Regions from separate parts of the Flexivirga sp. YIM B11880 genome, predicted to be linked through region 1. Evidence: riboswitches for the same ligand, from Rfam matches in the RefSeq annotation. Region 1 holds a riboswitch; the other holds the start of a gene.

The links. Region 1 has a riboswitch for S-adenosylmethionine ahead of metX (homoserine O-acetyltransferase MetX). Riboswitches for the same ligand answer to the same signal wherever they lie in the genome.
Region 2: it holds a riboswitch for S-adenosylmethionine, as region 1 does, so the genes downstream of both, ACN8HC_RS00520 (MetQ/NlpA family ABC transporter substrate-binding protein) here and metX (homoserine O-acetyltransferase MetX) in region 1, are expected to answer to the same signal.

What each region holds. Positions count from the first base shown of each region.
Region 1 is NZ_JBMAMH010000002.1:198,706-213,113, reverse strand. Features, by position in the region: gene ACN8HC_RS05455 (AAA family ATPase) at 362-1,372, shown strand; gene ACN8HC_RS05450 (DUF58 domain-containing protein) at 1,372-2,652, shown strand; gene ACN8HC_RS05445 (transglutaminase TgpA family protein) at 2,649-4,958, shown strand; gene ACN8HC_RS05440 (RNA polymerase sigma factor) at 5,446-6,891, opposite strand; gene ACN8HC_RS05435 (universal stress protein) at 7,223-7,603, opposite strand; gene metX (homoserine O-acetyltransferase MetX) at 7,707-8,864, opposite strand; SAM riboswitch class IV at 8,897-9,014, opposite strand; gene ACN8HC_RS05425 (DUF4192 domain-containing protein) at 9,151-10,176, opposite strand; gene ACN8HC_RS05420 (YkvA family protein) at 10,276-10,644, opposite strand; gene ACN8HC_RS05415 (EcsC family protein) at 10,647-11,408, opposite strand; gene ACN8HC_RS05410 (sulfurtransferase) at 11,453-12,361, shown strand; gene ACN8HC_RS05405 (SufE family protein) at 12,412-12,852, shown strand; gene ACN8HC_RS05400 (hypothetical protein) at 12,906-14,351, shown strand.
Region 2 is NZ_JBMAMH010000001.1:99,431-113,838, forward strand. Features, by position in the region: gene pepN (aminopeptidase N) at 1-978, opposite strand, end outside; gene htpX (zinc metalloprotease HtpX) at 1,893-2,774, opposite strand; gene ACN8HC_RS00470 (NADH-quinone oxidoreductase subunit N) at 2,817-4,265, opposite strand; gene ACN8HC_RS00475 (complex I subunit 4 family protein) at 4,262-5,764, opposite strand; gene ACN8HC_RS00480 (NADH-quinone oxidoreductase subunit 5 family protein) at 5,758-7,803, opposite strand; gene nuoK (NADH-quinone oxidoreductase subunit NuoK) at 7,800-8,105, opposite strand; gene ACN8HC_RS00490 (NADH-quinone oxidoreductase subunit J family protein) at 8,102-8,638, opposite strand; gene ACN8HC_RS00495 (NuoI/complex I 23 kDa subunit family protein) at 8,635-9,102, opposite strand; gene ACN8HC_RS00500 (complex I subunit 1/NuoH family protein) at 9,099-10,058, opposite strand; gene ACN8HC_RS00505 (NADH-quinone oxidoreductase subunit C) at 10,055-10,594, opposite strand; gene ACN8HC_RS00510 (NADH-quinone oxidoreductase subunit B) at 10,591-11,160, opposite strand; gene ACN8HC_RS00515 (NADH-quinone oxidoreductase subunit A) at 11,168-11,629, opposite strand; SAM riboswitch class IV at 11,795-11,932, shown strand; gene ACN8HC_RS00520 (MetQ/NlpA family ABC transporter substrate-binding protein) at 12,023-12,982, shown strand; gene ACN8HC_RS00525 (methionine ABC transporter ATP-binding protein) at 12,979-14,049, shown strand; gene ACN8HC_RS00530 (methionine ABC transporter permease) at 14,046-14,408, shown strand, end outside.

The sequences.
Region 1 (14,408 bases):
TACTCCACTTTCCCCCACCTGTCGCCCCGAATGCCGGCTTTCGCGCGTGATCCCGGACATCTGCGCAGGTCACGGCTGTGGAGCGAGGTGGAGGGGTTTCGGCGGTCCCGTGCCCTGCTGCCGGTTCCCCTTGGCCCGACAGGAGCACTCATCGACCGCGGGGAGTGGCACAACGACCGGTTTTGCCACTCCCCTCGGTCCGGTTGTGCTCCCGTCGGTCGGTATGCCGGGGCGGGTGGGGAGAAGTGGAGCGACCTGCCGGATCGTCCAGGCAGCTTCGGGGCCGGACCGTGCAACGATTGGATTGCGGTCGTTGGGTGAATGAGGTGACCAGCGCCCGACCATCAGGCAGGATCGATGCATGTCCTTCACGACCGACACGGGACCCGTCACCCCGGCTCCCCTCCCCGCTGACGATCCGGCCACCATCGAAGACGTCCAGCGGGTCGCCACCGCCATCCACCGCGCCGTGTCCTCGGTGATCGAGGGCAAGTCCGAGGTGATCCGGACCGCTGTCGTGGTGCTGCTCGCCGGCGGTCATCTGCTGCTGGAGGACGTGCCGGGCGTCGGCAAGACGATGCTGGCCAAGGCGCTCGCGCGCTCGATCGACTGCCCGATGCGGCGCATCCAGTTCACCCCCGACCTCCTGCCGAGCGATGTCACGGGCGTCAGCGTCTTCAACCAGGACAGCCGCACCTTCGAATTCCGCCGGGGCGCGATCTTCGCCAACATCGTGGTCGGCGACGAGATCAACCGCGCCTCCCCCAAGACGCAGTCGGCGCTCTTGGAGTGCATGGAGGAAGGTCAGGTCACCGTCGACGGCCACACCTACCAGCTCAAGGCACCGTTCCTCGTGATGGCCACTCAGAACCCCATCGAGATGGAGGGCACCTATCCGCTGCCGGAGGCGCAGCGCGACCGCTTCATGACCCGGATCTCGATGGGCTATCCGACGCCGACCGCCGAGCTGGAGATGCTCGACGTGCACGGTGGGGCGTCACCCCTGGAACGACTGCAGCCGGTCACCGACGGCGACACCGTCGCCCGGATGGCCCGCCGGGTGGCCTCCGTGCACGCGAGCCCGGCGCTGCGGCAGTACATCGTCGACATCGTCGGCGCGACCCGCGGCAGCAAGGCTCTGCGGCTGGGGGCCTCCCCGCGTGCGTCGCTGCACCTGCTGCGCGCCGCCCGGGCCGGTGCCGCACTGGACGGCCGCGACCACGTCATACCCGAGGACGTCCAGCACCTCATCGAGCCGGTGCTCGCCCACCGGGTCATCCTGTCCAGCGACAACCAGCACCTGCATCGCGGAGTCGGCGGTGTCCTCACCGAGATCGTCCGACACGTGGCGGTGCCCTCCGGCGCGCGCTGATGGGCACGACTCGGCGGCACACCTTCACCGGCCTGGGCCGCGGTTTCCTCAGCGCGGGCATCGTCCTCGCCCTCGCCGGGCTGGTGCTCGGCTTCGAGGACATCGTGCGCATCGGCGTGCTGCTCCTGCTGCTCGCGGTCGGTGCGCTGGTCTTCGCCCGCCGGCCGGCGCCCCGCCTGGAGGTGCGCCGGACCGTGACGCCGCCGACCGCCGTACCGGACGAGCGGGCCGAGGTCGAGGTGACCTTCACCAACACCGACCACCGCTCCAGCCGCCTCTACCTCGCCGAGGAGCGCATCGACTACGTGCTCGGTGACCGACCGCGGTTCGTGGTCGCGAAACTGGAGCCGGGCGCCGCCCGGCAGGTGCGGTATGTCGTGCGCAGTCACCTGCGCGGCCGCTACCAGCTCGGTCCGATCACCCTCACCCAGCGCGACCCGTTCGGGCTGACCCATGTCACCCGGTCGCTCACCGCGACCGACGAGCTGCTCGTGCTGCCGCGGGTCGTCCCGTTGGGCGCGAGCCACCCGCCCGGGTCCGGTGTCGGCAACGACGGCGAGACCCCGCAGATGATCGCCCTCCACGGCGAGGAGGACGTGTCGATCCGCAACTACCACGACGGCGACGACCTGCGGAAGGTCCACTGGCCGGCGACCGCGCACCGCGGCGAGCTGATGGTGCGCCAGGAGGACCGGCCGGCCCGCCGGTCGGCGCTCGTCGTGCTCGACTCCCGGGAGTCGGCGCACGCCGGCACCGGTGCCACCAGCTCGTTCGAGTGGGCGGTCAGCGCAGCGGCGTCGGTCCTGGTGCGGCTCGATGAGCTCGGTTACCGAACGCAGCTGATCACCCGGGAAGCGCTGCACGCGACCAACACCGGACTCATCGAGCGCTCCACCGAGGAGATGATCACCGACCTGGCCCTCGTCTCGCTCGGCAACGACGAGGACTTCGAGCAGGTGCTGTCCGCGGCGCTCGACCACGTCTCGGCCGGCGGCCTCGCGGTCGCGGTGGTGGCCGCCGGGGACGACGACGCCGCGCTCGAACTGGCCGGCCTGCGCCAGCCGGGCGCGGCCGCCCTCGGTTTCGTGCTGGACGCGGAGAGCTTCGCGCACGGACGGCGCGGCGGAGCCGGCACCGGCCCCAGCGAGGCCGCGCGACGGATACGCGACCACCTGGCGACCGCCGGCTGGCGGGTGGTCATCGTCGACGCGAAGCTGCCGATCATCGATGCCTGGACCACGGTCACCAACAAGGCACTGGTGCAGGTGGGTTCGCTGTGATCGGGCGAGCGCGGTTGAGCGAGGCCGGCCTGGCGTTGCTGGGCTCGGTCGTCGCGATGTGGCCGCTGACCACGCTGCTGCAGGGCGGCACCTGGCTCTGGGCGCTGATCTTGCTGTGCGTCTTCGTCGGCGCGGTGGGGTCGGCGATGCGGCTGACGCGCGCGTCGGCCGCTGCTGTGCTCACCGTCCAGGTGGTGGCGCTGCTCGTCGTCGTCATACTCCTCAATGTCCACGACCACCTGGACTCGTCCTTCTTCGGTGTCGTACACGACCTGGTGCGGGAGGCGGACGACACCGTGCAGCACTCGGCGGTGCCCGCGCCCGTGACGCCCGGGCTGCTGATGATGCTCGAGGTGATCGTGCCCGGGCTGGCGGTCGGCGTCGACTTCCTCGGTGTCACGTGCCGGCAGCCGGCGCTCGCCGGCGTGCCGATGGCGGTCATCTACATGCTGTCGACGTCCAACTCGGGCAAGGCGCTCAACCCGATCTTCTTCATTCTGCTGGCCGCTGCCTGGCTGACCATGCTCGCGCACGGCACCGGAGTGCTCGTCCGTGCGTGGTCCTCGGTCCGCGCCCGCGCGCTGACGCCGACGCTGCACGAGGATCAACTCGGGCTGGGCGGCCTGGCATCCGCCGCACGGACGCTCGGCATCGTCACCATCGTGCTCGCCGTGATCGTTCCGGTGCTGCTCCCCCGCGCCGACCCGCACTATTTCGCACAGGGTCTGGGTCGCGGCGGCAAGGGCGGCAGCGGTGTCGTCGCGTTCAGCACGACGGTCAGCCTGGCCCGTGACCTGCGCAGCACCGACGGCACGCCGGTGCTGAGCTTCACGACGTCGGACCTGGCCCCGCCACCGCTGCGGGTGACCGCCGGGGGTCGCTACTCCGACGGCGAATGGTCCGGCTTCCCCAGCGCCGACAACCTGACCCGGGCGCAGAACGGCGCGCCGATACCCCTGCCGGTCGGTGCGGTGAAGACGGCCGGCGACGCCGTCGAGGACATGCAGGTCTCCGCCAACACCATGGAGGCGCCGGACGTGCCGGTGCCGTTCCCGATCTCCCAAGGCGACTTCGGCCAGGCGGACTGGGGCTACTCGCGCGCCACCGACCAGCCATACGTCTCCCGGTCGGTGAAGGCCTACTCGGTCAGCTACTACATCCCCCAGCGAGACGCCTATCAGCCGGGACGGCTCGCCGACCCCAAGGACTTCGGGGACGAGCTGCAGGTCGACTCCGCGTCGGCCTCCCGGGTGCGGGCTCTCGCCGCGAAACTGGGCGGCAGCGATCCCTTCGACCAGGCCGTGCGCATCCAGGACTATCTGCGCTCGGACGCCTTCACCTATTCGCTGACCCTGGCGCCGCGCCGCGTCGTCGACGGCAAGAAGCTGGACCCGTTGTCCAACTTCCTCGTCACGAGGCTGGGCTACTGCACGCAGTTCGCCACGGCGATGATCATGCTGGCCCGGGCCGACGGCATACCTGCGCGGATGGCGCTGGGGTTCCTGCCCGGTGTGCCGGCCGCCAACGGCACCTACACCGTGACGCAGTCCAACGCGCATGCGTGGCCGGAACTCTACCTGCGGGGCATGGGATGGACGCGTTTCGAGCCGACACCGGCGGACCGGTCGGGCGCTGCGCCGTCATACACCGACAGCACCACGGCACCGGGCGGTGGTCGCGTCCCGGGACAGAGCTCGAGCAGCAGTTCGTCGTCGGCGGCGCCGTCCCGGTCATCGAGTGCCGCGCCCAGTAGGTCGGCCGCGCCGCCGGCGACCACCGGCACCGGCCACCCGCACCTGCTGCGCGACCTGCTGATCGTGCTCGGTGTGCTCGTGCTCGGCTTGCTCGGGGCGCTGGTGCTGCCGCTCATCGCGCATCGGCAGCGGGAGTCGATCAGCGCGCGGCTACGGGAGCACCGCCCGGTCGAAGCGCAGTGGCAGGTCCTGCAGACCCGGCTGCACGACCTCGGTATCCCGCCGCCGGAGGCGGAGGGCTCGCCACGGGCGACCGAGCGCTACTACCGGTCGCGCGCCGCCCTCCCCAAGGAGGGGGTCGCGGCACTGCACACGGCGATGCGGTCCCTGGAGACCGAGCGGTATGCCGCGCCCGGCACCGGCCCCAGCACCATCGACCCGGAGGCGCACGAGATCCTGCGCGGCATCCGACGGCAGCAGTCGTGGGTGCAGCGTTTCGGGTCGACCGTGCTGCCCGGCACCGGCCGCGCGGCGTTCGGCCGAGGGTTCCGGCGGGTCGTCGAATGGCCGTCCCGGGTCATCCTCCGGCAGCCTTGCGACCCGGAGGAATGACGCCGGACTCGTGAGGTCCAGTAGTTGGTGCGGCGGAGCGCACTTTCTACTGGACGTCAGGCGTGGATGACTGAAATCGCGCGTGCGTCCAGTAGTTGGTGCGGTAAAGGACGACGGCCCCGTGCGCAAGTCACGACGGTCGCGAGTTATGCGCAGATTTCACGTCCTGCCCGTGCGCAAGTCGCGACGGTCGCGAGTTATGCGCAGATTTCACGTCCTGCCCGTGCGCAAGTCGCGACGGTCGCGAGTTATGCGCAGGTTTCACGTCCTGCCCGTGCACAAGTCGCGACGGTCGCGAGTTATGCGCAGGTTTCACGTCCTGCCCGTGCGCAAGTCGCGACGGTCGCGAGTTATGCGCAGATTTCACGTCCTGCCCGTGCGCAAGTCGCGACGGTCGCGAGTTATGCGCAGGTTTCACGTCCTGCCCGTGCACAAGTCGCGACGGTCGCGAGTTATGCGCAAGCTGACCGCTCAACGCGATGAAGGCTCAGTCCAGGTAGTCGCGCAGGACCTGGGAGCGCGACGGGTGCCGCAGCTTGCTCATCGTCTTGGACTCGATCTGCCGAATCCGCTCGCGGGTGACGCCGTAGACCTTGCCGATCTCGTCCAGCGTCTTGGGCTGGCCGTCGGTGAGACCGAAGCGCATCGACACGACACCGGCCTCGCGCTCGGACAGGGTGTCGAGCACCGAGTGCAGTTGCTCCTGCAGCAACGTGAAGCTGACGGCGTCGGCCGGCACCACGGCCTCGGAGTCCTCGATGAGGTCACCGAACTCGCTGTCGCCGTCCTCGCCGAGCGGGGTGTGCAGCGAGATCGGCTCGCGGCCGTACTTCTGCACCTCGACGACCTTCTCCGGCGTCATGTCGAGCTCCTTGGCGAGCTCTTCCGGAGTGGGTTCGCGGCCGAGGTCCTGCAGCATCTGCCGCTGGACCCGCGCCAGCTTGTTGATGACCTCGACCATGTGCACCGGGATGCGGATGGTGCGTGCCTGATCGGCCATCGCCCGGGTGATCGCCTGCCGGATCCACCAGGTGGCGTAGGTCGAGAACTTGTAGCCCTTGGTGTAGTCGAACTTCTCGACCGCACGGATCAGACCGAGGTTGCCCTCCTGGATCAGGTCGAGGAAGAGCATGCCGCGGCCGGTGTAGCGCTTGGCGAGCGAGACCACCAGTCGCAGGTTGGCCTCGAGCAGGTGGTTCTTGGCTTTCTTGCCGTCCTGCGCGATCCACCACAGCTCGCGCTTGAGCTTCATGTCGATCTTCTCGCCGGAGTTGAGCTTCTCCTCGGCGAACAGGCCGGCCTCGATGCGCTTGGCGAGCTCGACCTCCTGCTCGGCGTTGAGCAGAGCGACCTTGCCGATCTGCTTCAGGTAGTCCTTGACCGGGTCGGCTGTCGCACCGGCGGTCACGACCTGCTGGGCCGGCGCGTCGTCCTCGTCGTCCTGCCGGATGACGAAGGCGTCGGACTCGGGCGTCTCCTCGTCGGTGAGCTCGATCTCGTCCTCGTCGGCCTTCTTCCGGCCGGCCGCGGCCTTCTTGGCAGGAGCCTTCTTCGCCGCAGCCTTCTTGGCCGCCGGCTTCGAGGCTGCCGACTCGGCCACCTCGTCGTCGCTGAGCTCGGTGTCGGCGGTCTTGGCCGGCGCGGCCTTCTTCGCCGCGGGCTTCTTGGCCGCGGGCTTCTCGTCGTCGTCCTTGCCGTCACCGGCGGTCGCCTTCTTCGCGGTGGACTTCGCGGCCTTCTGGCTGGTGCCCCGCCGGGTGGTGGTCGTCGCAACCGCACGGGCCGCGTGCTCGGTGTCGAGGGTGACTGCGATGCCCTGCTCGTCCAGTGCACGCAGCACGGTCTTCATCCGCTGGGGCGCGATCTCACTGGCCTCCAGCGCGCCCTTGAGCTGCGTGCTGTCGATCGAGCCGTTCGCCAGGCCGGCGGCCATCAGCTGCTGCAGCGCGGGATGCGCGAACTCCGCCGGCAAGGCCGGGGCTGCGGGGGTTTTCGACACGGGGTCCACCAACTACCTTCCAAAACTGTCGGCCCGCAGGTCTACGGACACCACTACGTTGCCGTCCGGGGACGACGGCTGACCGAGGTTGGGGTTGCGAGGCGACCGCTGAACCGGGCTGGTCCGACCCGGTTGCGAGCACTTCATCACCATTATAAAACGAGTCGCGGCGCAGAACATTCCATCGGCCCGTCACCGCGGGCGGCAGCCAAGCGGTGCGGTTCCGCAAAACGCTTGGCTGACAAGCGGATCCGTCGCGTTGCAGTTATTGGGAAGGCTTGACGGCGAGCACCGGACACGCTGCGTCCAGCAGGATGCGCTGCGCGTTGGCGCCGAGGATGAGCTTGCCGACCGGCGACCGGCGGCGCAGCCCGATCACCAGCAGATCCGCCGACTCGTCCTCCGCAATGCGGAGCAGCTCATCGGTCGCGTCCTGGCCAGCCGAAACCGTGCGCACCTCGTAGCTGACGTCCTGATCGGCCAGTTGTTCCAGCTGGGCGCGGGCATCAGCCGCCTGCTCCTCGTCCTCGGACCGCGCGGAGTCCAGCACCACCAGCGGGGTGCCGCGCACCGCAGCTTCGGCCGCCGCGCGCCGCAGCGCCGCGGCGCCCTCCTTGGTCGGCACATATCCGACGACGACAGCCACTGTGCGATCACCTCTTCCAGCACACCCCGTCCGGGGAGGCATACGGCCGACGGTACCGGACCGGTGCCGGCCGCGGGCGCCAGGTGAGGTGACGCACGTCACGTCAGCCGGCGACGGGCACCGTTTCCTGGTGCCGGCGGGCGTCGGTAACCGTCTCGGTCACGATGGCGGCCACCTGCCCGGTCTCGATCAGGAAGCCGTCGTGCCCGTGGCCGGAGCGCATCAGCCGCACCCTTCCGCGACCATGGGCCTCGACCATCTCCTCGGACAGCGCGACCGGGAACAACCGGTCGGAGTCGACCGCGGCGACCCGCAGCAGACCACGGTAGGAGCCCAGTACCTCCGCCAGACTGCCGCGGCCGCGCGCGACGTCGTGCGTGGCCATCGCCGCGGTGAGTTGCACGTAGGCGCCGGCGTCGAAGCGGCCGACCAGCTTGCCGGCCTGGTGGTCGAGGTAGCTCTCCACCGCGAACCGGCCGTCGCGGAACGGGTCCTCTCCCGGTTGGGCCCGAGTGCCGAACCGGCCGTTGAGCTCGTCGGCGGACCGGTAGGTCGTGTGCGCGATCCGGCGGGCGATGCCGAGCCCGGCGTCCGGGCTGCGGCCGGTCCCGTAGTAGTCGCCGGCCAGATAGTCCGGGTCCGACGTGATCGCGAGGTTCTGTGCCTGCCCCCAGGCGATCTGATCGGCGGTCGCGTGCGCCGCGCTGGCCAGGACCAGCGCAGCACCGGTGCGCTGCGGATGCCCGCCGACCCACTCGATCGCCCGCATGCCGCCCATCGAGCCGCCGAGCACCAGGAACCACGCGTCGATCCCGAGCACGTCGGCCACGGCCGCTTCGACCGCGACCTGGTCTCGGATCGTGGTCCGGGGAAAGCGGGAACCCCATGGCCTCCCGTCCGGGGCGATCGAGCCGGGCCCGGTCGTGCCGCGGCAGCCGCCGAGCACGTTGATCGCCACGACATACAGCTCGTCGGTGTCCAGGGGCCGGCCCGGTCCGATGAGACCGGGCCACCAACCGGGGGTCGGTTGTCCGGGTCCGGCGTCGCCCACCACGTGCGAGTCGCCGGTGAGCGCATGCTCGACGAGCACCGCGTTGCCGGCGTCGGGTGCCAGCCGCCCCCAGGTCTGGAAGGTGACGACGACCTCCGGCAGCACCTCGCCGCTCTCCAGGACGACGTCGGTCAGCCGGATCGCTCGCGCGTCGGGGTTCGCGTCGCGCGGCGGGGCGCACCACTGCGTCGCCGGATGTATGACGGTCACCTGCCACTCCTCGAGCCCCAAGGGGCCGCGTGGCCCCGCGCTTGCCGAGCCGCACGATGCGGTCGGCCTTGTCCTCACCCGGGGCACCCCACCGCGGTGGAGGGTTGCCGCCCAGCCAGCCGGGGCTGTGTCCGCTGTGGACGAATGCCGTGCTCGCGCTTCGGCAGGTCAGGTCAGCGGACGCTGGGACTCATGACGGGTATGACGGTAGCAAAATCGGGTGACGGCGTCGAAGCAGCAACCCCGGCGTCTCACGGGGCGGGCCGCGCGCGCAGCAGCTCGCAGCTCACGCCGGACGCTGCTCGGGACGGGTCGGCCGCAGTCCCGCGTCCAGCGCTCGCTCGAGCAGCCGCGCCAGCCGGCAGGTCGGATCGATCTCCAGGGCGCGCTCGACCGCCAGCCAGGCCACGACGCCGTTGCCGGTGGTCCACTGCAGCCCAGCGGCCAGCAGCAGCACCGGCACGCTGAGCGCGTGCGGGATGCAGGCCACCCACTCCTCCAGACGATGCGCGACGGTCGCCACCGGGTCGTCGAACGAGTCGACGTCCCGCAGCCATATCGGCGGCAGGCCCAGGTGGTGCGGGTCGATCGGGTCGCCGGCCTGCACCATGTCGCCCGGCAGGAAGTCCGGCATCAGCCAGGACAGCACCTCGTCCCGGATCCGGACGTCCTGCACCGCCACCGACGCAGCCGCGAGCACGTCGACCGGCAGCCGGTGGACCGGTGTGCCTCCGTCCACCAGCACCGGTGGCAACACCTCGGCGGTGCGGATCTCCAGCGGCTCAGGACTGGCGAGCCGGGCGTCGACCGCGCGCGCCACCAGCGGGTGCCGGATCTCCAGCCGGTGCGCCAGCTCGGCTCTGCTCCGTGCGGGAACGACACCTTGCACGACGCGTTCGGCCACGGGCTCGACACCGGCGGCCGGCGGCACCGGCTGCCATTCCCGTGGACAGTCGCCGCAGCCGCATTGTTCGGCGCGCCACTCGGCGACGCCCCGGACGTGCGCGACGTGGGACAGCTGGGCAGCCAGCTCACCGAGCAGCGACCGCAACTCCATGACGAAGAGCCGGTCGGCCGCGCCGAAGCCGTCGTAGCAGAGCACCAGGACGTCGTCCGGCTGCACCTGGGTGAAGGCGGCCGCGATGTGCCGGGCCGTCCCGACCGCGGCGCCGCTGTCGGGGCGGTCGACACGGGCGGTGACCACGATCTTGTGGTCGCGCATCCCCATCACCGCCAGCGAATGGGTGGGCACGAAACCGAGCTGGTAGGGGAGGTAGGCGATGATCTCGCCGATGCTGCACAGGGATGCCATGCCTCGCAGCCTGCGGGCGCGTCGGCCCACCGCCCCAGCCTCTCGAGGCGGGGTTGTGCACGGCGTCTTCCGCCGGAACCGGGATGTGGACGAGGTGCGTCAGGACAGCCGCTCGCCCTGGATCGTGTCGCCCCGTCGCCGTTCCCACTCCAGGAAGCGGTCGGTGTCATGGGCCAGCGTCCGGGCCAGCCAGGCCAGCACGACGGCGTCGTCGGCAAGACCCACGACCCCGACCAGGGCTTCCGGCAGCAGGTCGACCGGAGAGACGACATACGCGGCGGCCGCCGCCAGCAGCGCGAGATGCCCGGGGCTGATCGCGGTGTATTCCCCGCGAGCGACCGCCCTCGTCATCCGCGGCAGGCACGCCACCCGCACTGCGACCGCCGGGCCGCCCGGCTCCGTGGCGTCCTGCAGCGCGTCCGAGATGCGGCGCATGGCAGCCCAGCGCAGGCTGGGCAGACGCGCCATGGTCAGTGCTTCCCCGCGCGCAGCAGCCGGTCGCGGGGCGGGAACTCCGCCTTGGCACCCTTCGCGATGCGGGAGAGCAGGAACGCGTCCAGCCCCGCACCCAACACCCCGCCGGCCAGCGGGATGCCCTTGCCGAGCTTGGTGAACAGCTTGTCGCCGACCTGGGTGATCAGCCGGAAACCGACGGCCTTGTTGACCACCATGACGGCCGGCGGTGGGAGCTGGCTGCTCGCGAGGTTCGCCAGACGGCCGGTGCTCACGATCCCTGCCTTCTTGAGCACGTCGTCGGCGTCGCCACCCACGAGCGTCAAAAGTATGGCGGTGCGCGTCCCCTGGTCGGCGAGGTCGTAGCCGCGCAGCTGCGCAATGGCCGCGACCATCCGGGTGTTGATCACGTAGAAACCGGCCAGGTTGACCGGCAGTGCGACGGCCATGGTGACGAACCCGCCCAGGCTGGTCACGAAGCCGGCGCTCGCCGCGAGACGGCGGTGCTGCGACACGACGTGGTCGATCGCGCGTTCCCGGTCGGCCGGGAACTTCGCGAGCGCCTCCTCCGCCACCTGCTGCGCATCGTCGAACCCGGCCTTGCCGTCGATCCCGACCGAGATCAGCCGCTGCGCGAGGCTCAGGGCGGTGCCGCCGAGCGGACCCTTGTCGAGCGGGACGGGCTGGTTGCCGTTCTTCTTGCTCTTCTTGGCGCCGAACATTCCTCCATCCTGCCAGCCGCCACCGCCGCACTCGACGCCGTGCACGACCCGCGGCATACCGCCGGGTGAACCCGCACGACGGGGGCGCGTAACGTGGCGTTATGGCTTACCCCACCGATCCGAGCCCCGAGCTCGCTGACTACGCACATCCGGAGCGCCTGGTCACCACCGGCTGGCTGGCCGAGCAACTCGCCGGCGACCACCCTGGCCTTGTCGTCCTGGAGTCCGACGAGGACGTCCTGCTCTACGACACCGGCCACATCCCCGGCAGCTTCAAACTGGACTGGCACACCGACCTCAACGACCCGGTCACCCGCGACTTCGTCGACGGTGCGGGCTTCGCCAAGGCGATGTCCGAGCGCGGGATCAGCCGCGACACCACCGTCGTCATCTACGGCGACAAGTCCAACTGGTGGGCGGCATACGCTCTGTGGGTGATGACCCTCTTCGGGCACGAGGACGTTCGCCTGCTCGACGGCGGCCGCTCCGCCTGGATGGCCGAGGACCGCCCGCTGACCCGGGAGGTGCCGACCGCCGAACCGGCCGACTACCCGGTCATCGAGCGCAACGACGCGCCGATCCGTGCTTTCAAGGACGACGTCCTCGCCCATCTGGGCAATGCGCTGGTGGACGTCCGCTCCCCTGGTGAGTTCACCGGTGAGCTGCTCGCCATGCCCGACTACCCGCAGGAGGGCGCGATGCGCGGCGGTCACATCCCCGGCGCCCGGTCGGTCCCGTGGGGCAAGGCGGCCCGCGAGGACGGCCGGTTCAAGAGCCGCGCCGACCTCGAGGACCTCTATCAGAAGGAACAGCAGCTGCAGCCCGGTGAGGACGTCGTCGTCTACTGCCGGATCGGCGAGCGCTCGTCGCACACCTGGTTCGTGCTGACGCAGCTGCTGGGCTTCGGCAACGTCCGCAACTACGACGGCTCGTGGACGGAGTGGGGGAACTCGGTGCGGGTGCCGGTTGAACAGGGAGCGCCGACCGAGGTGAGGACACGAACGCAGTGAGGCCCGGAGGCGAGGGAAGAGGCGCGACAGATGAAAGGTGAGCAGAAGGTATGACGGACGCGAGTGACGTTCCCGGCGCGCTCGCCGAGCTGATCGACGACTTCGCGGCGGTCGGGCCCAAGGACCGGCTGCAGCTGCTGCTGGAGCTGAGCGAGGACTTGCCCGAGCTGCCCGCGCGGTATGCCGAGCATCCCGACCAGCTGGAGCAGGTGCACGAGTGCCAGACGCCGCTGTTCCTGGCGGTCGAGGTCACCGACGGCACCGTCCACCTCTTCTTCAACGCACCGAGGGAGGCGCCGACGACCCGCGGGTTCGCCGGCATTCTGCACACCGGGCTGGACGGGCAGCCGGCCGCGACCGTGCTCGACGTGCCGGACGACGTGCCGTTCCGGTTCGGGCTCGCCGAGGCCGTTTCCCCGTTGCGGATGCGCGGCATGGTTGCGATGCTCTCGAGGATCAAGCGGCAGACCCGGGCGCAACTGGCCGGCTGACGCGGCGCGCGGGAGCCCACGACACCGACACCGAATGCGTTAGGTTTCGCCATATGAACTCCTTGGGCAATAAGAAGTTACTTGCCGTGCCCGCGGTCGTCGCGGTGATCGGACTGGTGCTGCTGATCATCGGTTTGCTCAGCGGCTCCAGCGTGAAGCTGACCCAGTTCCCCAACGGCAGCACGCTGTCGATGAACGGCGGCTTCTCGGTCTACAGCAAGACGGCTGCCGACCGGACCGCGACGTTCTGCAAGGTCGACGGCACGACGCTGGGTCGGCCCACCAAGGACTTCTCGGTGAGCGCCGACGGCACGAAGTACTACGAGGTCGCGCGCAGCACGGTGTCCAAGGGCACGGTCACCTGCACCGGCAACTCCGGCACCCTGTTTGCCGGCAAGCGTGCCGACCAGATCGGCGGCGGTTTCCACACCGCCGGCATCGTGATCGGAGTGATCCTGCTCGTCCTCGGCCTGGTGGGTGCGGCGCTGCTCTTCCTGCTCGGCAAGAAGGGCGGTCAGCCGGCCGGCGCAGGTGGCGCCGAAGGCCCGGCCGGTTACGGCCACGGCGGCTACGCCCAGCCGGGTTACGGCCAGCAGCAGGGGCAGGTGGGCTACGGCCAGCAACAGGGCCAGTTCCCCGGTTACGGCCAGCAGCAGCCCTACGGTCAGGGCGGCTACGGGCAACAGGGTTACGGCCAGCAAGGGCAACAGGGCTACGGTCAGGGCGGCTACGGTCAGCAGGCGCCCTATGCCCCGCAGAGTCAGTCCGGCTACGGACAACCGGGTCAGCAGGGAGGCTACGGCCAGCAGGGCTACGGTCAACAGCAGGGCGGCACGCCATACGCCCAGCCCGGCTATGGTCAGGGCCAGCCGCAGGGTTACGGCCAGCCGCAGGGTTACGGCCAGCAGCAGTACGGACAGCAGGGACCGTCCGGTTACCGACAGCAGGGCTCGGCGCCCTACGGCCAGCAGCCGTCCTACGGTCAACCGGCCCCGCAACCCCAGCAGCCGCGCGATGTCTCGGACGCACCGACCCAGGCGGTGTCCTCCGACGACGTCACCGGCCAGGGTGGGCAATCGGCTGGTCCGGAGCAGCAGTCCGGCTGGGGCTCGGGCAGCGACAGTTCCGAAGCCCCCACCCAGACCGTCTCCAGCGACGACGTCAATCGGCTGTCCTACGGCCAGGCGTCGACGCCGGCCTACGAGCAGCCCGGCTACCAGAGCGGCTCGCCCGCTCCGTCGACGGGCGGGCAACAGGGTCAGCCGTCCTACGGTGGTGACCGTTCCGAGGAGCCGACGCAGGCGATCTCGGGATTGCCGTTCTCGACCGGCGGGCAGCCGGCCGGCGATGCCGAAGACATCCATGAGCAGGCCACCACCGCCGTGCCGGCGGTCGGCGACGATCAGCAGCCGCGGCAGGACAACCCGTGGACGCCGCGGCATGAGCAGCCGGAGGGTCAGTCCGGTCAGGGCGACGACCAACAGGGCGACCAGCACTGAGCTGACCGCCTGGCGAGACAAGGGAACCCCGCACCGCTTCGGCGGTGCGGGGTTTGC
Region 2 (14,408 bases), on a different contig from region 1:
TTCCGCCGTGCCCTGTTGCGCGAGGAACTCCGCGAACGACTCGTTGAGCCACAGGTCGTCCCACCATTGCATGGTGACCAGGTCCCCGAACCACATGTGCGCCATCTCGTGGATGATGACGACCGCGCGTAGGAGGTGTTCCGCACGGGACGCGTGTCCCTGGAAGACGAACTCGTCGCGCAGCGTGACGCAACCCGGGTTTTCCATTGCACCCATGTTGAATTCGGGCACGAAGACCTGGTCGTACTTCCCCCACGGATAAGGAATGCCGTAGACCCGGTGGTAGTAGTCGAAGCCCTGTTTGGTCACGGTGAAGATCTCGTCGGCCTGGTCGCGCAGCTGGTCGGCGAGGGTCGCCCGCGCGTAGATGTCGAGCGGTATGCCGTCGTGCTCATCCGTCCGGACGGCGAACGGACCGGCGCAGACCGTGAAGAAGTAGGTCGCGATCGGCTTGGTCCCGGCGAAGGTGCGCAGTCCGTCCTCGTCGCCGGTCAGCGCACCGTTGGCGATGACCTGCCAGTCCTTCGGCGCCCTCACCCGCACCCGGTACGGCGCCTTCAGGTCCGGCTGCTCGAAGCAGGCGTAGATCTTCCCGGCCGACGACGACGCCGGGCTGCCGTAGAGGTAGGCCTTACCGTCCTCCGGGTCGACGGCCCGGTGCATGCCCTCGCCGTCACGCACGTAGGCCATCACCGCATCGACCACCAGCTCGTTGTGAGCCTCCAGGTGATCCAGCCAGAGCCGACCGTCGCGCACCGCGGATCGATCGATCGGGTTGCCGTTCAAGGCGATCGACCGGATCTCGTGCGGCTGCAGCTCGACGAATGTGGACGCGCCCGGCGTCGCGCTGTCGAACCGCAGGACGGTGTGTGAGCCGAACAGCTCCTCGCCCTGGGTGAAATCAAGTGTGAGGTCGTATGCCGAGACGTCGACCAGCGCGGCGCGCTCCTGCGCCTCGGTGCGCAACAAGGAACCCATGGGTCTCACCCTGTCATGCGGTTCCTCCGGGTCCAGTAGATAGTGCGGTATTACGCACCATCTACTGGACCGGAACGTCGGGCTGTCCGTCCACATCGTTGCTCCGGTGTGCTGGCCGTCGACAGCTTCGGCGCTCCTGCTGTCGGTCCGGGTGCAGCGTTCCGGATACTCCCGGCATGACAGAGGCAGTCCAATTGGTCGGCGTCCGGCCATTGGTGACCCCGGCCGTTCGTCGCGCGGACCGGCGCGCGATTGCTCGTGAGCTGGCCGCCGATCACGGCGGTGTAGTGCACCGAATGTCCTTAGTACAACACGGCATCGACCGGTTCAGTGTGCGCAATGAGGTCGCCGCCGGTCGATGGTTCAAGGTGGGGCGACATACCCTGAGCGTCGGCTCGCCCGAGCTCGGCGAGGTTGCCCGGTTGTGGCGAGCCGTGTGGGAGTCGGGCTCGCGTGCGCGCCTCGACGGCGCGAGTTCCCTACTGGGCGCCGGTATGACGGGCTTCGCCCCCTCGGTCATCGACGTCACGCTGCCGAAGACGAGCCGCACCTACCCGGTGGACGGCGTCCGCACGCATCTGCCGCGCGTGCCGGAGCCGGTGATCGGCGGCGGCATCCCGCGGGTCGCCACGGAGTTCGCCGCGATTCATGCCGCGCAGTGGGCGGCGACCGATCGGCAAGCAGCCCTGCTGATCTGCTTGCCGATGCAGCAGCGGTTCACGTCGCCACCACGACTGCAGCTCGCCTGGCGTGGCGTTCGCCGGTCGCCTCGGCGCAAGTTGCTGGACGAGATCATTTCGGACGTCAGGCCGCTGATGCGCTCCGCTTGCTTCGGTCCAGTAGTTCGTGCGCTATTGCGCACGTTCTACTGGGCCTACCGCTCGACACCAACTGCCGGCCGCCGGCTGCCCGGCTCAGCTGCGGATCTGTCGGCCGTAGGCCTGATCCTCGAGCCGCTTGACGCGCTCGGCGGTCGGCGGGTGGGTCGACATGAGCCGCGAAACATCCTGCGCGCGGAAGGGATTGGCGATCATCATATGGCTGGCGTTGACGACCTTCGGCTCCGGCGCCAACGGGATCTGCGCGGTGCCGACCTCCAGCTTGCGCAACGCGGACGCGAGCGCGAGCGGGTCGCCGGTGAGCTGCGAGCCGTCCTCGTCGGCGTCGTATTCACGCGTGCGGCTGATCGCCAGCTGGATCATGCTCGCCGCCACCGGTGCGAGGAATGCCATGGCCAGCATCGCCAGGGGGTTGGGGCGGTCGTCGTCGTTGCTGCCTCCGCCCCCGAACATCCCGAACCACATCATCATCTGCGCGATCGAGGTGATGATGCCGGCCAGCGCCGCAGCGATCGAGGAGGTGAGGATGTCGCGGTTGTAGACGTGCATCAGCTCGTGGCCGAGCACCCCGCGCAGCTCCCGCTCGTCGAGCAGTTCCAGGATGCCCTGGGTGCAACAGACGGCGGCATGCTGTGGGTTGCGGCCGGTCGCGAACGCGTTGGGCGCGTCGGTCGGCGAGATGTAGAGCTGCGGCATCGGCTTGCCGGCCTTGGTCGACAGTTCACGCACGATGCGGTACATCTCCGGGGCCTGGATCTCACTCACCGGGTAGGCGCGCATCGCCTTGATGGCGAGCTTGTCGGAGTTCCAATAGCTGTATGCCGTGGTCCCGACACCGATCAGCGCGAAGATCCAGATGTAGCGCCCACCGGCCACCAGTGCGCCGATGGCGAGCAGGATGACCCAGATGCCGCCGAACAACGCGGCCGTCTTGAGGCCGTTGAAGTGACGGTGCATATCTGGCGAACGAGCCTGACCACATGCTTTGTTCCGGACTTTTCAGCGACCGACGATCTGCAGCAGCGACTGCGGCGCGATGCTCGTCACCACCAACGCGCAGGCCCCGACGACGACCAGGACCCGGTGCACCGGATGCAAGGCGTCCGCCTGGTCAGGGTCCTTCCGAGCGCCGAAGAGGATCCGCAGCCACCGGAGATAGACCGCGACACCCAGCATGGCGTTGAGTGCCGCGATGATCGCGAGCACCCACAGGCGTCCGCCTGCAACGGGACCGATGGCCGCCACCTTCGCGACCAGCCCGATCACGGCCGGCGGCAATCCCATCAGGGTCAGCAGGGCGAGTGCCAGGGTCACGGCGAGCAGTGGTCGCCGCCGCAGTAGCCCGCCGTATGACGAGAGGGAAGTCGCGTGTTCGCGTCCGTCCGCGTGCGCCAGCGCGGTCACCACCGCGAACGCGACGAGCGTCGCGACGGCATACACGACCAGATAGGCGGCGGCGGACCGCACCGCGCGGGTCGACACCGCCGCGAGCGGCAGCACGACCCAGCCGGCCTGCGACACGGTGGACCAGGCCAGGAAGCGAAGGGCGTTCTTCTCCCGCAGCGCCATCACGTTGCCGAGCGTCATCGAGAGCGCCGCGAGCACCCCGATGGCGGCGAGCGCGGAGGTGCCGAGCACCGTGACCCCGCGGAAGATGACCAGCAGCGCGGCCAGCGCGGCGACCTTGGAGGTGACGGCGAGGAAGCCGCCGATCGGCACCGATGCCCCGCCGAACGCCTCCGGCGTCCACGCGTGGAAGGGCGCGAGCGACAGTTTGAAGGCGAGTCCAGCGACGATGAACACGACTGCCAGCACAAGAATTCGGCGGGAGTCGGCGTCGTGGGTGGCCTGCAGCACCGCGTCACCGGTGAACACCGCCGAGCCGGTGGCGGCGAACCAGAGGGCCGCGCCCATGGCGGTGATCGCGAAGCTGACAAGTGAGGTGGTGAGCAGCGCGAGGGCACCGTCGACGGCTGCCTGCCGGGCGCGCAGCGCCACCAGGGCGATCACCGGCAGGGTCGCCAGCTCGAGCATCACCAGCCAGGACCCGAGGTCGCGGGCGGCCGCGACACCCGCCGCGCCCGCGGTCGCTGCGAGCAGCAGTGTCGCCTGGATCGCGGCGCGTTCGGCCGGCACCCGGATGGGCAGGGCCAGCAACGCGATCACGGCGCCGCTGACGAGGGCGGTGAGCTGCAGACCCACGCCGATGTGGTCGACCGAGTAGAGACAGGTGCCGTTCGGAAGGCAGAGGGTGGTGCGGGGGTTGTCCGCCGACGGCAGTGCGCCGGGGACCGCCGCGGCCGCGCCGGCGAGCAGCAGGACGGCGGTGATCGCCCAGTGCACCCGGCCGAGCAGTGGCAGCAGCGCGTCGAGCAGGAGCAGCAGCACGCTGCCGACCGCGGGGATCAACACCGGGGCCAGCAGCCACCAGTCGAAGGTGAGCTTCATCGACCGGCCACCGCCATCAGCTGGGTCACCGCACCGGCGGTCGTGTGCAAGAGCACGATCGGTATGACGCCGAGCGCGACCGCAGCTGCTCCGAGCACTCCGGCGACGATCCACTCGTTGCCGTGTGCGTCGGTCTCGGGCTCCGGCTCCGGCGGCGTCCCGCCGGCGGCCGAGCCCTGCCAGACGACCCGCAGCACGCGCAGCGCGTAGCCCGCGGCGAGCACTGCGCCGACCGATGCGACGGCGGCCAGCACCCGGAACCAGCCCATCGGACGGTCACCGCCCGGGTTCCACGCACCGAAGATGGCCAACACCTCGCCCCAGAATCCGGCCAGCCCGGGCAGCCCCATCGAGGCGGCGAAGCCGATCACCAGGGCGAGGCTGAGCCGTGGCGAGATGTCGCGCAGGGATCGCCGGACGGTGTCCAGGTCGTCGCCGCCCCACCGGTGCTTCAGGCCGCCGACGACGGCGAAGAGCAGTGCCGAGATCACGCCGTGCGCGATGTTGGCGTAGAGGGCGGCCTGTAGTCCGACGGTGGTGCCGCTCATCAGCCCGAGCAGCACGAAGCCCATGTGCGCCACCGACGACCACGCCACCAGTCGTTTCAGGCTGCGCTCCACCAGGCAGACCAGGCCGCCCCAGATGATGCCGATGACCGCGAGCGTGCCGATGTATGGCGCGAGCCGCTCGATGCCCTGCGGCAGTGGCGCGATCACCAGCCGGACCACGCCGTAGGTGCCCATCTTCAGCAGCACCGCCGCCAGCAGCATCGAGCCGGCCGTCGGAGCGATCGTGTGCGCGCGCGGCAGCCAGGAGTGCAGCGGCCACATCGGCACCTTGATGCCGAGGCCGACGAGCAGGATGGCCGCGACAGCGGTCTGGCTGCTCGCCGGCAGCGGGTGCGCGGCGATGCCGGCGAGGTCGCTGGTCCCGGCGGCGAAGGTCATGGTGAGGATGCCGACCAGCATCAGGGTCGAGCCGAGCACCGTGTAGAGAACGAAAGTGTTGGCGGCCCTGGCACGTTCGCGGGCGTCACGGCGGTCGCCGAAGCGGCCGATCAGCACCCACATCGGGACCAGCACGACCTCGAAGGCGAGGAAGAAGCTGATCGCGTCCTGCACCAGGAAGGTCGCGATGCCGCCGCCGATGACCAGCAGCAGGCAGCCGAAGAAAGTTGCCGGCGTGCCGCCCTGCGGCTGCTCATGCCGGGCGTGCAACACCACGAGTACGCCGATCGCGGCGGTCATCAGCAGCAGCGGCACGCTGATGCCGTCGACCGACAGGTGCAGGCGCATGCCGATCTCGGGCACCCACTGCCGGTTGAGCACCGGCCGGTCCTTGGCGATCAGCGCCGAGGCGACCAGCGACACCACGGTGACCACCAACGAGACGAGGTATGCCGTGTGGCGGCTCACCGACCGGATGCTCCGGTCGCCCACGACGAGGGCCAGGCCGGCGACGATGGGTGCGAGCGGTGCGACGAAGAGCGCGGCTACCACAGGATGACTCCCATCAGGCCGACGACGACCAGGCCACAGGAGACGGCCACCAGGCCGCTGGTGGGACGGCGGGTGTGCAGCCGGTCCGACCGGCCCGCGACGGCCGCCGACAGCTCGGGCAGTCGCTGCACACCGCCGTCGAGCAGCCGTTCGGCGCGGGTGACCGCGTGCGCAAGAGCCAGCACCGGACGCATCGCCGCGACGTAGATGCGGTCGGCGTCGAAGCCACGGGACGCCGAAGCGCGCACGAAGATCGGGAAGCGGGCGGCTGCATCGCCATACACGGTGCCGATGGACAGCATCCGCACCAGCAACGCGATCGCCCCCATGAGCAGCAGTGACGCGCCGATCAGCCAGCCGTTCGGGTGCTGCCAGTCGACGTCGAGCATCGGCGAGAAGACGAGCAGTCCGCCGACGACCGACAGCAGCGCGAGCAGTTGCAGGCCGAACCGCGCGCCGCCGCCGGGCTGCTGGTCGACCAGCGGATCCTCGTCCTCGACGACCTGGACCGGCACCGGCTCAGGCCGGTCCAGCGGTCGCCCGTGCGGGTCGACCTGGGGCAGCTCGGTGAGCATCTCGACGATGCCGACGTCCTCGACGCGATAGCTGTCCTCGATGACCTCACGCACCTGCACGCGCTGCAACCCGCTGCGGTGGATGAGGATCAGCCACATCCGCATGCTGTATGCCGCGGTCAGCAGGACCACGCAGGTCAGCGCCGCGAAGGCGATCCGCGAGCTCAGGTCACCGTCGATGCCGCGTCGCGCCGCCTCGTCGACGATCAGGTCCTTGGACACGAAACCGACGAGCGGCGGCACCCCGGCCAGCGCCAGCAGCCCGATGCCCAGCATCCGGCGGCAGACCGGGTGCTTGCTGAGCGCGCCGGACAGGCGCTCGACGGTGGTCCCACTGACCAGCACCGACAGCCAGCCGATCATCAGGAAGAGCAGGGCCTTGAACATCGCGTGCGACAGCAGATGCGCGATGCCGAGGTCGGCACCGGTGCGCGGCGCCAGCACCGCGAGTCCGAGCAGCATCAGCGCGACCTGGGACACCGTCGACCAGGCGAGCAGCCGTTTGAGGTCGTGCTGGAGGAAGGCCAGGATGCCGGCGCCGACCATCGAGACGGACGCGACGACGGTCAGCACGACACGCGCGGTGTCGGACAGCTCGAGCAGGGTGACCAGCTTGCCGAGCACGACCGTGCCGGCCGCGACCATGGTGGCCGCGTGGATCAGCGCCGACGCCGGTGTCGGGCCCTCCATCGCGTCGGGCAGCCAGTCCTGGAACGGCACCTGGGCGGACTTGCCGGCGACCGCGCAGATGATGCAGAGCAGTGCGGCGGTGAGTGCGGTGTGGTGTCCTGCCGCCGCGTGCGTCCAGTGCACGACGATCGCGGCGATGTCGGTGCTGTGCGCGCCGAGGGAGAGGATCGCCATACCGATGACCAAGGGGGTGTCCGCGATGCGGGTCACCAGGAAGGCCTTGTATGCCGCCCGCCGCGCCTTCGGTCGCTCCGACTCGTGGCTGATGAGCAGGTAGGAGCACCAGCCCATCAACTCCCAGCCGATCAGAGTGAGCAGTAGGTCGCCGGACAGGACGACCAGCTGCATGGCCGCGGTGAACAGCCCTACAGTGGCGGCGAATTGGCGATAGCGGGGGTCGCTGTAGAGGTACCACCGGGTGAAGAGCTGCACCGCCCAGGAGACCAGCCCGACGGCGACGGCGACGAGCACCGACGGCCGGTCGACCTGCAGGTGCAGCGGGATGCTGAGGCCTGGACCGACCGGCAGGTCACCGATCGTCTGCGGTGCGGCGACGGCTCCGCCGCGGACCTGTTGGAGCAGCAGGCCGATCGGCGCGAGCAGTCCCAGGAAGCTCAACACGGCCGTGACGGCGAACGCCGGAGTGCTGCGTCGGGTCAGCAGGATGACCAGCACCGGGACGGCGGCCGGCAGCAGCACGACCAGGTGACTCGGCTGGAGCGGGAAGTCCACTGCGAGCGTCGTGGGGTCGAAGCGGCCGTCGGCGAGGATCACTCGGACTCCCCCGGCTGCGCCATGTCGACGTTTCCGCGGCCGCGGAACACCGCGAGGATCACGCCCAGGGCGACTGCGATCTCGGCAGCAGCGATCGTGATGACGAAGATCGTCATCACCTGCCCGGCCCGCAGCGTGTCACTCGTCAGCGAGCCGACGGTCACGAAGAGCAGCCCGGCGGCGGCGAGCATCAGCTCGACACCGATCAGCACCAGGATGGCGTTGCGGCGGGCGAGCACTCCGTAGAGGCCGATGCCGAAGAGCAGCCCGACGACGAGCATCGGCAGCGCGGAATGGATCACTGCAGCTCTCCCTGCATCTCCGACCGGCCACGTCGCCCGATCGGCAGCCGGGCCAGCGCGAGCGCGGCGATCAGCGCGACGAGCAGCAGCGCCGAGAGCACTTCGAACGGCCACACCCAGCTGCCGAAGAGCCGGACGGCGAGCAGGTGGGTGCCACCGCCGTTGATGCGCTGCTTGTCGTTGCCGAAGGCGCTGATCAGCACCGTCGCGAGCAGTGCCGCGGTGGCCGCGCCGACGACCAGTGCGGCGGCACGTTGCATCAGCGGGGTGTCGTGCTCATGACTGCGCCCGATGGGTGCGCGGGTGAGCATCAGCGCGAACAGCACGAGGATGACGACGGCGCCGACGTAGACGAGCAGCTGCACCAGTGCGACGAATTCGGCGCCGAGCACCAGGTAGCAGCCGCACAGCGCCGCCAGGCTGACGATGAGCCAGAGCGCCGAGTGCACCAGGTGTTTGGTGGTCACGGCGAGCAGCGCCGAGGCGACACTGATCGCCCCGGCGATGGTGAAGAGCACGTCGTATGTGGTCACGACGGCTCATCCTCCACCGCCGCCGGGGGCGGCACCGTCCGCATCCACTCACCGAGCTTTTCCTTCTCGTGCAAGAGGTTCCGGATGTCGCCGTCGGCGTATTCGAACTCCGGGCTCCAGAAGAGCGCGTCGAAGGGGCACACCTCGATGCAGATGCCGCAGTACATGCACAGGCTGAAGTCGATGGCGAAGCGGTCCAGCACGTTGTGCTGGCGGGCGCGGCCGCCTTCGGGTCCGGGTGGTGTCGTTTCCTTGTGGGAGTCGATGTAGATGCACCAGTCCGGACACTCCCGCGCGCACAGCATGCAGGACGTGCAGTTCTCCTCCAGCAGCGCGATGACGCCGCGGCTCCGGTCCGGCAGGTCGGGCTGCACGTGGGGGTACTGCTGGGTGTGGGCGTGCGTGACCATGGTGCGGGCCGTGGTCGCCATACCCTTCGCGAGGCCGGTCAGGAATTTGCTCATGAGCTCACCACCACTCCGACTGCGGTGATCGCCAACTGCAGCAACGCGATCGGGACCAGACCCAGCCAGGCCACGCGCTGCAACTGGTCCTCGCGCAGCCGCGGCCAGGCGACCCGGATCCAGATGATGACGAACGCGAAGATGCCGCCCTTGACCAGCATCCAGAGCCAGCCCACCGAGTCGGCGAAGGGTCCCGCCCAAGCACCGAGCCAGAGCGCTGCGAGCAGGAACGACATGACCACGATGCCGGCGTATTCGGCGAGCAGGAAGAGCGCGAACCGCAGCCCGGTGTATTCGGTGTAGGGGCCCATCACCAGCTCGGAGTCGGCGACCGGCATGTCGAAGGGCGGGCGCTGCAGCTCGGCGGTGGCCGCGACCAGGAAGACGATCGCGCCCGGCAACTGCCAGAGCAGCCACCACGGGTTCCATGCGTGCGCGATGCCGACCAGCGACAAGGAGCCGGCCGCGATCGCGAACGACGCGCAGACCAGGATCAGCGGCAGCTCGTAGGAGACCAGCTGAGCGGCGGTGCGCATGCCGCCGAGCAGGGAGTACTTGTTGCCGCTGGACCAGCCGGCCATCAGCGTGCCGAGGGTGCCGACACCGCTGATCGCGAGGAACCAGACGAGGCCGCCAGGAACGTTGGCGCCGAAGAAGTCGGGGCCGAACGGGATCACTCCGAGCGCCAGCAGGTAGGCCACGATGCCGAGGGCCGGCGCGACCCGGAAGACGCTCTTGTCCGCGGCGAGCGGGACGACGTCTTCCTTCTGAGCGAACTTCACGCCGTCGGCGATGAGCTGGGCCCAGCCGTGGAAACCGCCGGCCTCCATCGGCCCGAGCCGTCCCTGCATGTGGGCCATCACCTTGTGCTCGGTCTGCCCCACGAGGAGCGGCAACACCAGGAACGCGGCGAGCACACAGACGGACCGTACGACGACTTCGACGAAGTCATTCATCGGGGACCCCAGGATTCGTCGGGCACGCCCGGCGGCTGCAACCGGCGGCGGGGCGCGCGGGCCGGTTTGCCGTCGGTGCCGCCACCGCCGGGCTCCTTGGCGCCCGGCCACGGCTTGCTCGCGCGTGCCGCGAGAACGAACGACTTGCGCAGCGGGTTGCCGTCGAAACCGTCCGGCAGCAACAGCTTTCGCAGCTTGCCGTTGCCCGTCTCGGTGAAGTCGTCGAAGTGGATGCCGAACATTTCGAACGTTTCCCGTTCGTGCCACGCCGCGCCGTGCCACAGCACCGTGCAGCTCGGCAGGCTCGCGCCGTCCGCGATGCGGGTCTGCACGAGGATTTCGCGCAGTGCGCCGGGCGTCACGTCATACAGGTGCACGACGACGTCCAAGCCGGGGTCTTCGTCGACGTCGGTTTGATCGACGGCGGTGAGAAAGTCGAAGAAGGTGAAACCTTCGTCGCGTTGCTGCTCGAGCGTGACGATCCATTCGCCGGGCGGGCAGGAGACGCGAGGGACTTCGTAGGGTTCGACGCTCACGCGGACTCCCCCGGCGGTGCCACGAGCGGGCGGCTCACTTCGCCGGCGGTGACCTTGCGGCCTGCGTAGCCGCTGAGCTTGGCGCGCAGGCCCTTGGTGTGCAGCTTCTCCTCGGCGATCTGCTCCTGCAGGACGCGGATGCCCTGCAGCAGCGCCTCGGGACGCGGCGGGCAGCCCGGCACGTAGACGTCGACCGGGATCAGCTGGTCGACGCCCTTCGTGACGCAGTAGGAGTCCCAGTAGGGGCCGCCGGAGTTGCTGCACGCACCGAAGCTGATGACGTATTTGGGTTCGGGCATCTGGTCGTAGAGCCGGCGGACCGCGGGGGCCATCTTGTCGGTGACCGTGCCCGAGACGACCATCAGGTCGGCCTGCCGCGGGCCGGGTGCGAACGGTATGACGCCCAGCCGGATGAAGTCGTGCCGTGCCATCGATGCTGCGATGAATTCGATGGCGCAGCAAGCCAATCCGAAGTTGAACACCCAGAGGGAGTAGCGGCGGCCCCAGTTGAGCACCACCCGCATGGGCTTCGGGGCGACTTCTTGCCCCGCGCCGACGCGGGGCATGGGCAGGTCAGTGGTCACCGGTCAACTCCTTCCCGGACACGCTCCGCGGTGGCCGAGGAGCGACGAAGGAGCGTCTCGAGGTCCCCGTGTCCGCTTCGTCCGCCCAGGTCAGCAGGCGGCGGCGGGCGGCGTGCAGCAGGCCGACGAGCACGACCGCGATGAAGATGCCCATCTCCACCAGGCTGGCGATGCCGAGGTGATGGTCACGCAGCACCAGCGCCCAGGGGAAGAGGTAGACGGCGTCGACGGCGAAGACGACATACAGGAAGGCATAGGTGATGTAGCGGAAGTGTGTCTGCGCCCACCCGCCCGCAACCGGGTCCACGCCGGACTCGTAGGTCGTCAGCTTGGCCAGGCCGGGTGCTCGCGGTGCCAGCAGCCGCCGGGCGATCATGGCAGCGACGAACAGCACCGCTCCGGCGACACCGACGCCGAGCAGCACCACGTAACCGGTCACTCCCGAGGACACCCGGGCAGCCTAACGAGCGGACGCCTCCGGGTGGGCGAGGCGCTCCCAGAGTGGACGCTTCGGGGCGACCGCTCGGCGGCGAGCGCGGCGTGTGATCCACCTCACGAACGTGAAGAATTGCTGTTCATTTTGACTATTCCGGTAACTCGTACTTATGGTTGCACCAGTCACGAGTTCCAGCGTCAAGCCCTGGCTTGCTGGACGGCAACCCTCACGCACGTGGCGGGGTGCCCCAGGTGAATGACTAGGCCGCACAGGCTGGTTCGGCGTATGCCGGATCGGTCGGCGCGGCAAGCACGGCAGTTCCCACATCACCGGGCGATGCGGCACGACGCGTCGCACGGTTCGAGCACGGCCGGGCGCCTTCCAATTGCCAGCGACCCTGAGGAAACCATGTCCGACGACACCTCCGACGCCCCGACGACCATTCCTTCCCTGCCGCCGAGGCGCACCTCCCGCCGCGGAGTGGTGATCGGCGCCGCCGTCATCGCCTTCGTCGTGGGCGGTGGTGCCGGCTTCGCCACCGGCCGGGCCACTGCGAGTGGCGACGCTGCACCTGGGCAGCACCTGACCATCGTGAAGATCGGCGTCACCGACGCCGACCAGGGCTATTGGCCGGTCTTCAAGAAGCTCGCCCGGCAGCACGGCATCAACCTGCAGACCGTCAACTTCCAGGACTACACACAGGCGAATCCTGCTGTCGCCCAGGGCCAGCTGGATCTCAACCTCTTCCAGCACCTGGTCTTCCTCGCGAGCTACAACGAGCAGGCGCACCAGAACCTGACGCCGATCGGGTCGACGTATGTCGTGCCGCTCAGCCTCTACTCGTCGAAATACAAGAAACTGCAACAGATCCCGGCGGGCGGCACCATCGCCATACCGAATGATCCGACGAACCAGGCGCGTGCGCTGCTCGTGCTGCAGGCGGCCGGCCTGGTGACGCTGAAGAACGGGGGCAACATCCTGGCCACTCCGGCGGACATCGTCCGGAGCCGGTCAAAGGTCACGGTGACGCCCGTCGACGCGGCGCAGACGGTGACGTCGCTGTCCTCCACCGCCGGCGCGGTCGTCAACAACAACTTCGCGCTCGACGGTCATCTCGACCCGACCAAGGCGCTCTACTCGGACAACCCGCGGTCGGCGACGGCCGAGCCCTACATCAACGTCATCGTGGCCCGAGCTGCGGACAAGAACAACCCGACGTACGCCGAGGTCGTCAAGCTCTACCAGGACCCGCGCGTGCAGAAGCTGGTCGTCGCCGAGTCGAAGGGGACCAGCGTCCCGGTGAAGAAGTCAGCGGCCCAGCTGCAGCAGATCCTGTCCGGCCTGCAAAAGACCGTGAGCACGCAATGACCGAGGTCGTGTCGAGAACCGTTGACTCCGAGCCTGATTCGGCAGCGCCGTTGGTCCGTCTGCAGTCGGTGTCGAAGACCTTCGGCCGCCGCGACGACCAGCACCACGCGCTGACGGACGTCGACCTGGAGATCCGGCGGGGGGAGATCTTCGCGGTCATCGGCTACTCCGGGGCGGGCAAGAGCATTCTCGTGAGGCTGATCAACGGGCTGGAACGGGCCACCTCCGGCACCGTGATCGTCGACGGGGTCGACATCACCAGGCTGCGCGGGAAAGCGCTGCGGGCGGTGCGGCAACGCATCGGCATGGTCTTCCAGCGGTTCAACCTGATGCGGTCGCGGACGGTCTTCGGCAACGTCGCCTACCCGCTGCAGCTCGCCGGACTCGGCCGTGCCGAGCAGGAGCGGCGAGTCGCCGAACTGCTTTCCTTCGTCGGCCTGCTCGACAAAGCGTGGGCTCACCCCGAGGAATTGTCCGGCGGCCAGCAGCAACGAGTCGGTATCGCCCGGGCGCTGGCGACGCAACCGGATCTGCTGCTCGCCGATGAGTCCACCTCCGCGCTCGACCCGGAGACGACCCGGGAGGTGCTCGCGCTCTTGCGACGGGTCAACGAGGAACTCGGGATCACCATCGTGGTCATCACCCACGAGATGGACGTCGTCCGCGCAATTGCCGACCGCGTGGCGGTCCTGGACTCGGGCCGGATTGTCGAAACCGGCACGGTGCGAGAGGTTCTCGGCTCACCGACGGCGGAGACGACGCAGCGGTTCGTCGCGGCTGCGGTGGGGAACCGCCCTGACGCCATACAGCTGGAGCGGCTGCGCGCGGAGCACTCTGACACCCTCGTCACGGTGTCCGCTGACGGCGATCGGGTGCTGGGCCGGGTTCTCAGCTCGGCCGCGCGGGAGCACGGTGTCGACTTCGAGATCCTGTATGGCGGGATCACCGATCTCAAGCACGAGTCGCTCGCCTCGTTCACGCTCGCGCTGAGCGGCCCGGAAGCGGGTGTGCAGGCGACGATCTCGGCCCTGCACGCAGCGGGCGCGGTGGAAGGACAACCGCGATGACCACCGACTGGTCGACGCTGTGGCCGACCTTCGAGACGGCGATCGGGCAGACGCTGCTGATGGCGGTCGTCACGATCCTGCTCGGCGGGCTGATCGGGCTGATCCTCGGCGTCGCGTTGTTCACGACGCGCACCGGCGGCTTGCTCACGAATCGCCCGGTCAATGCGGTGCTCAACGTGGCGGTCAACATCGTGCGGCCGATCCCGTTCATCATCTTCGTGACCGCGATCGCTCCCCTGACCTTGCGGACGATGGGATCCACCATCGGGACCACGGCGGTGCTCTTCCCGCTGGTCATCGCGGCGACGTTCGGGGTCTCGCGCATCGTCGAGCAGTCGCTGGTGTCAGTGGATCCCGGG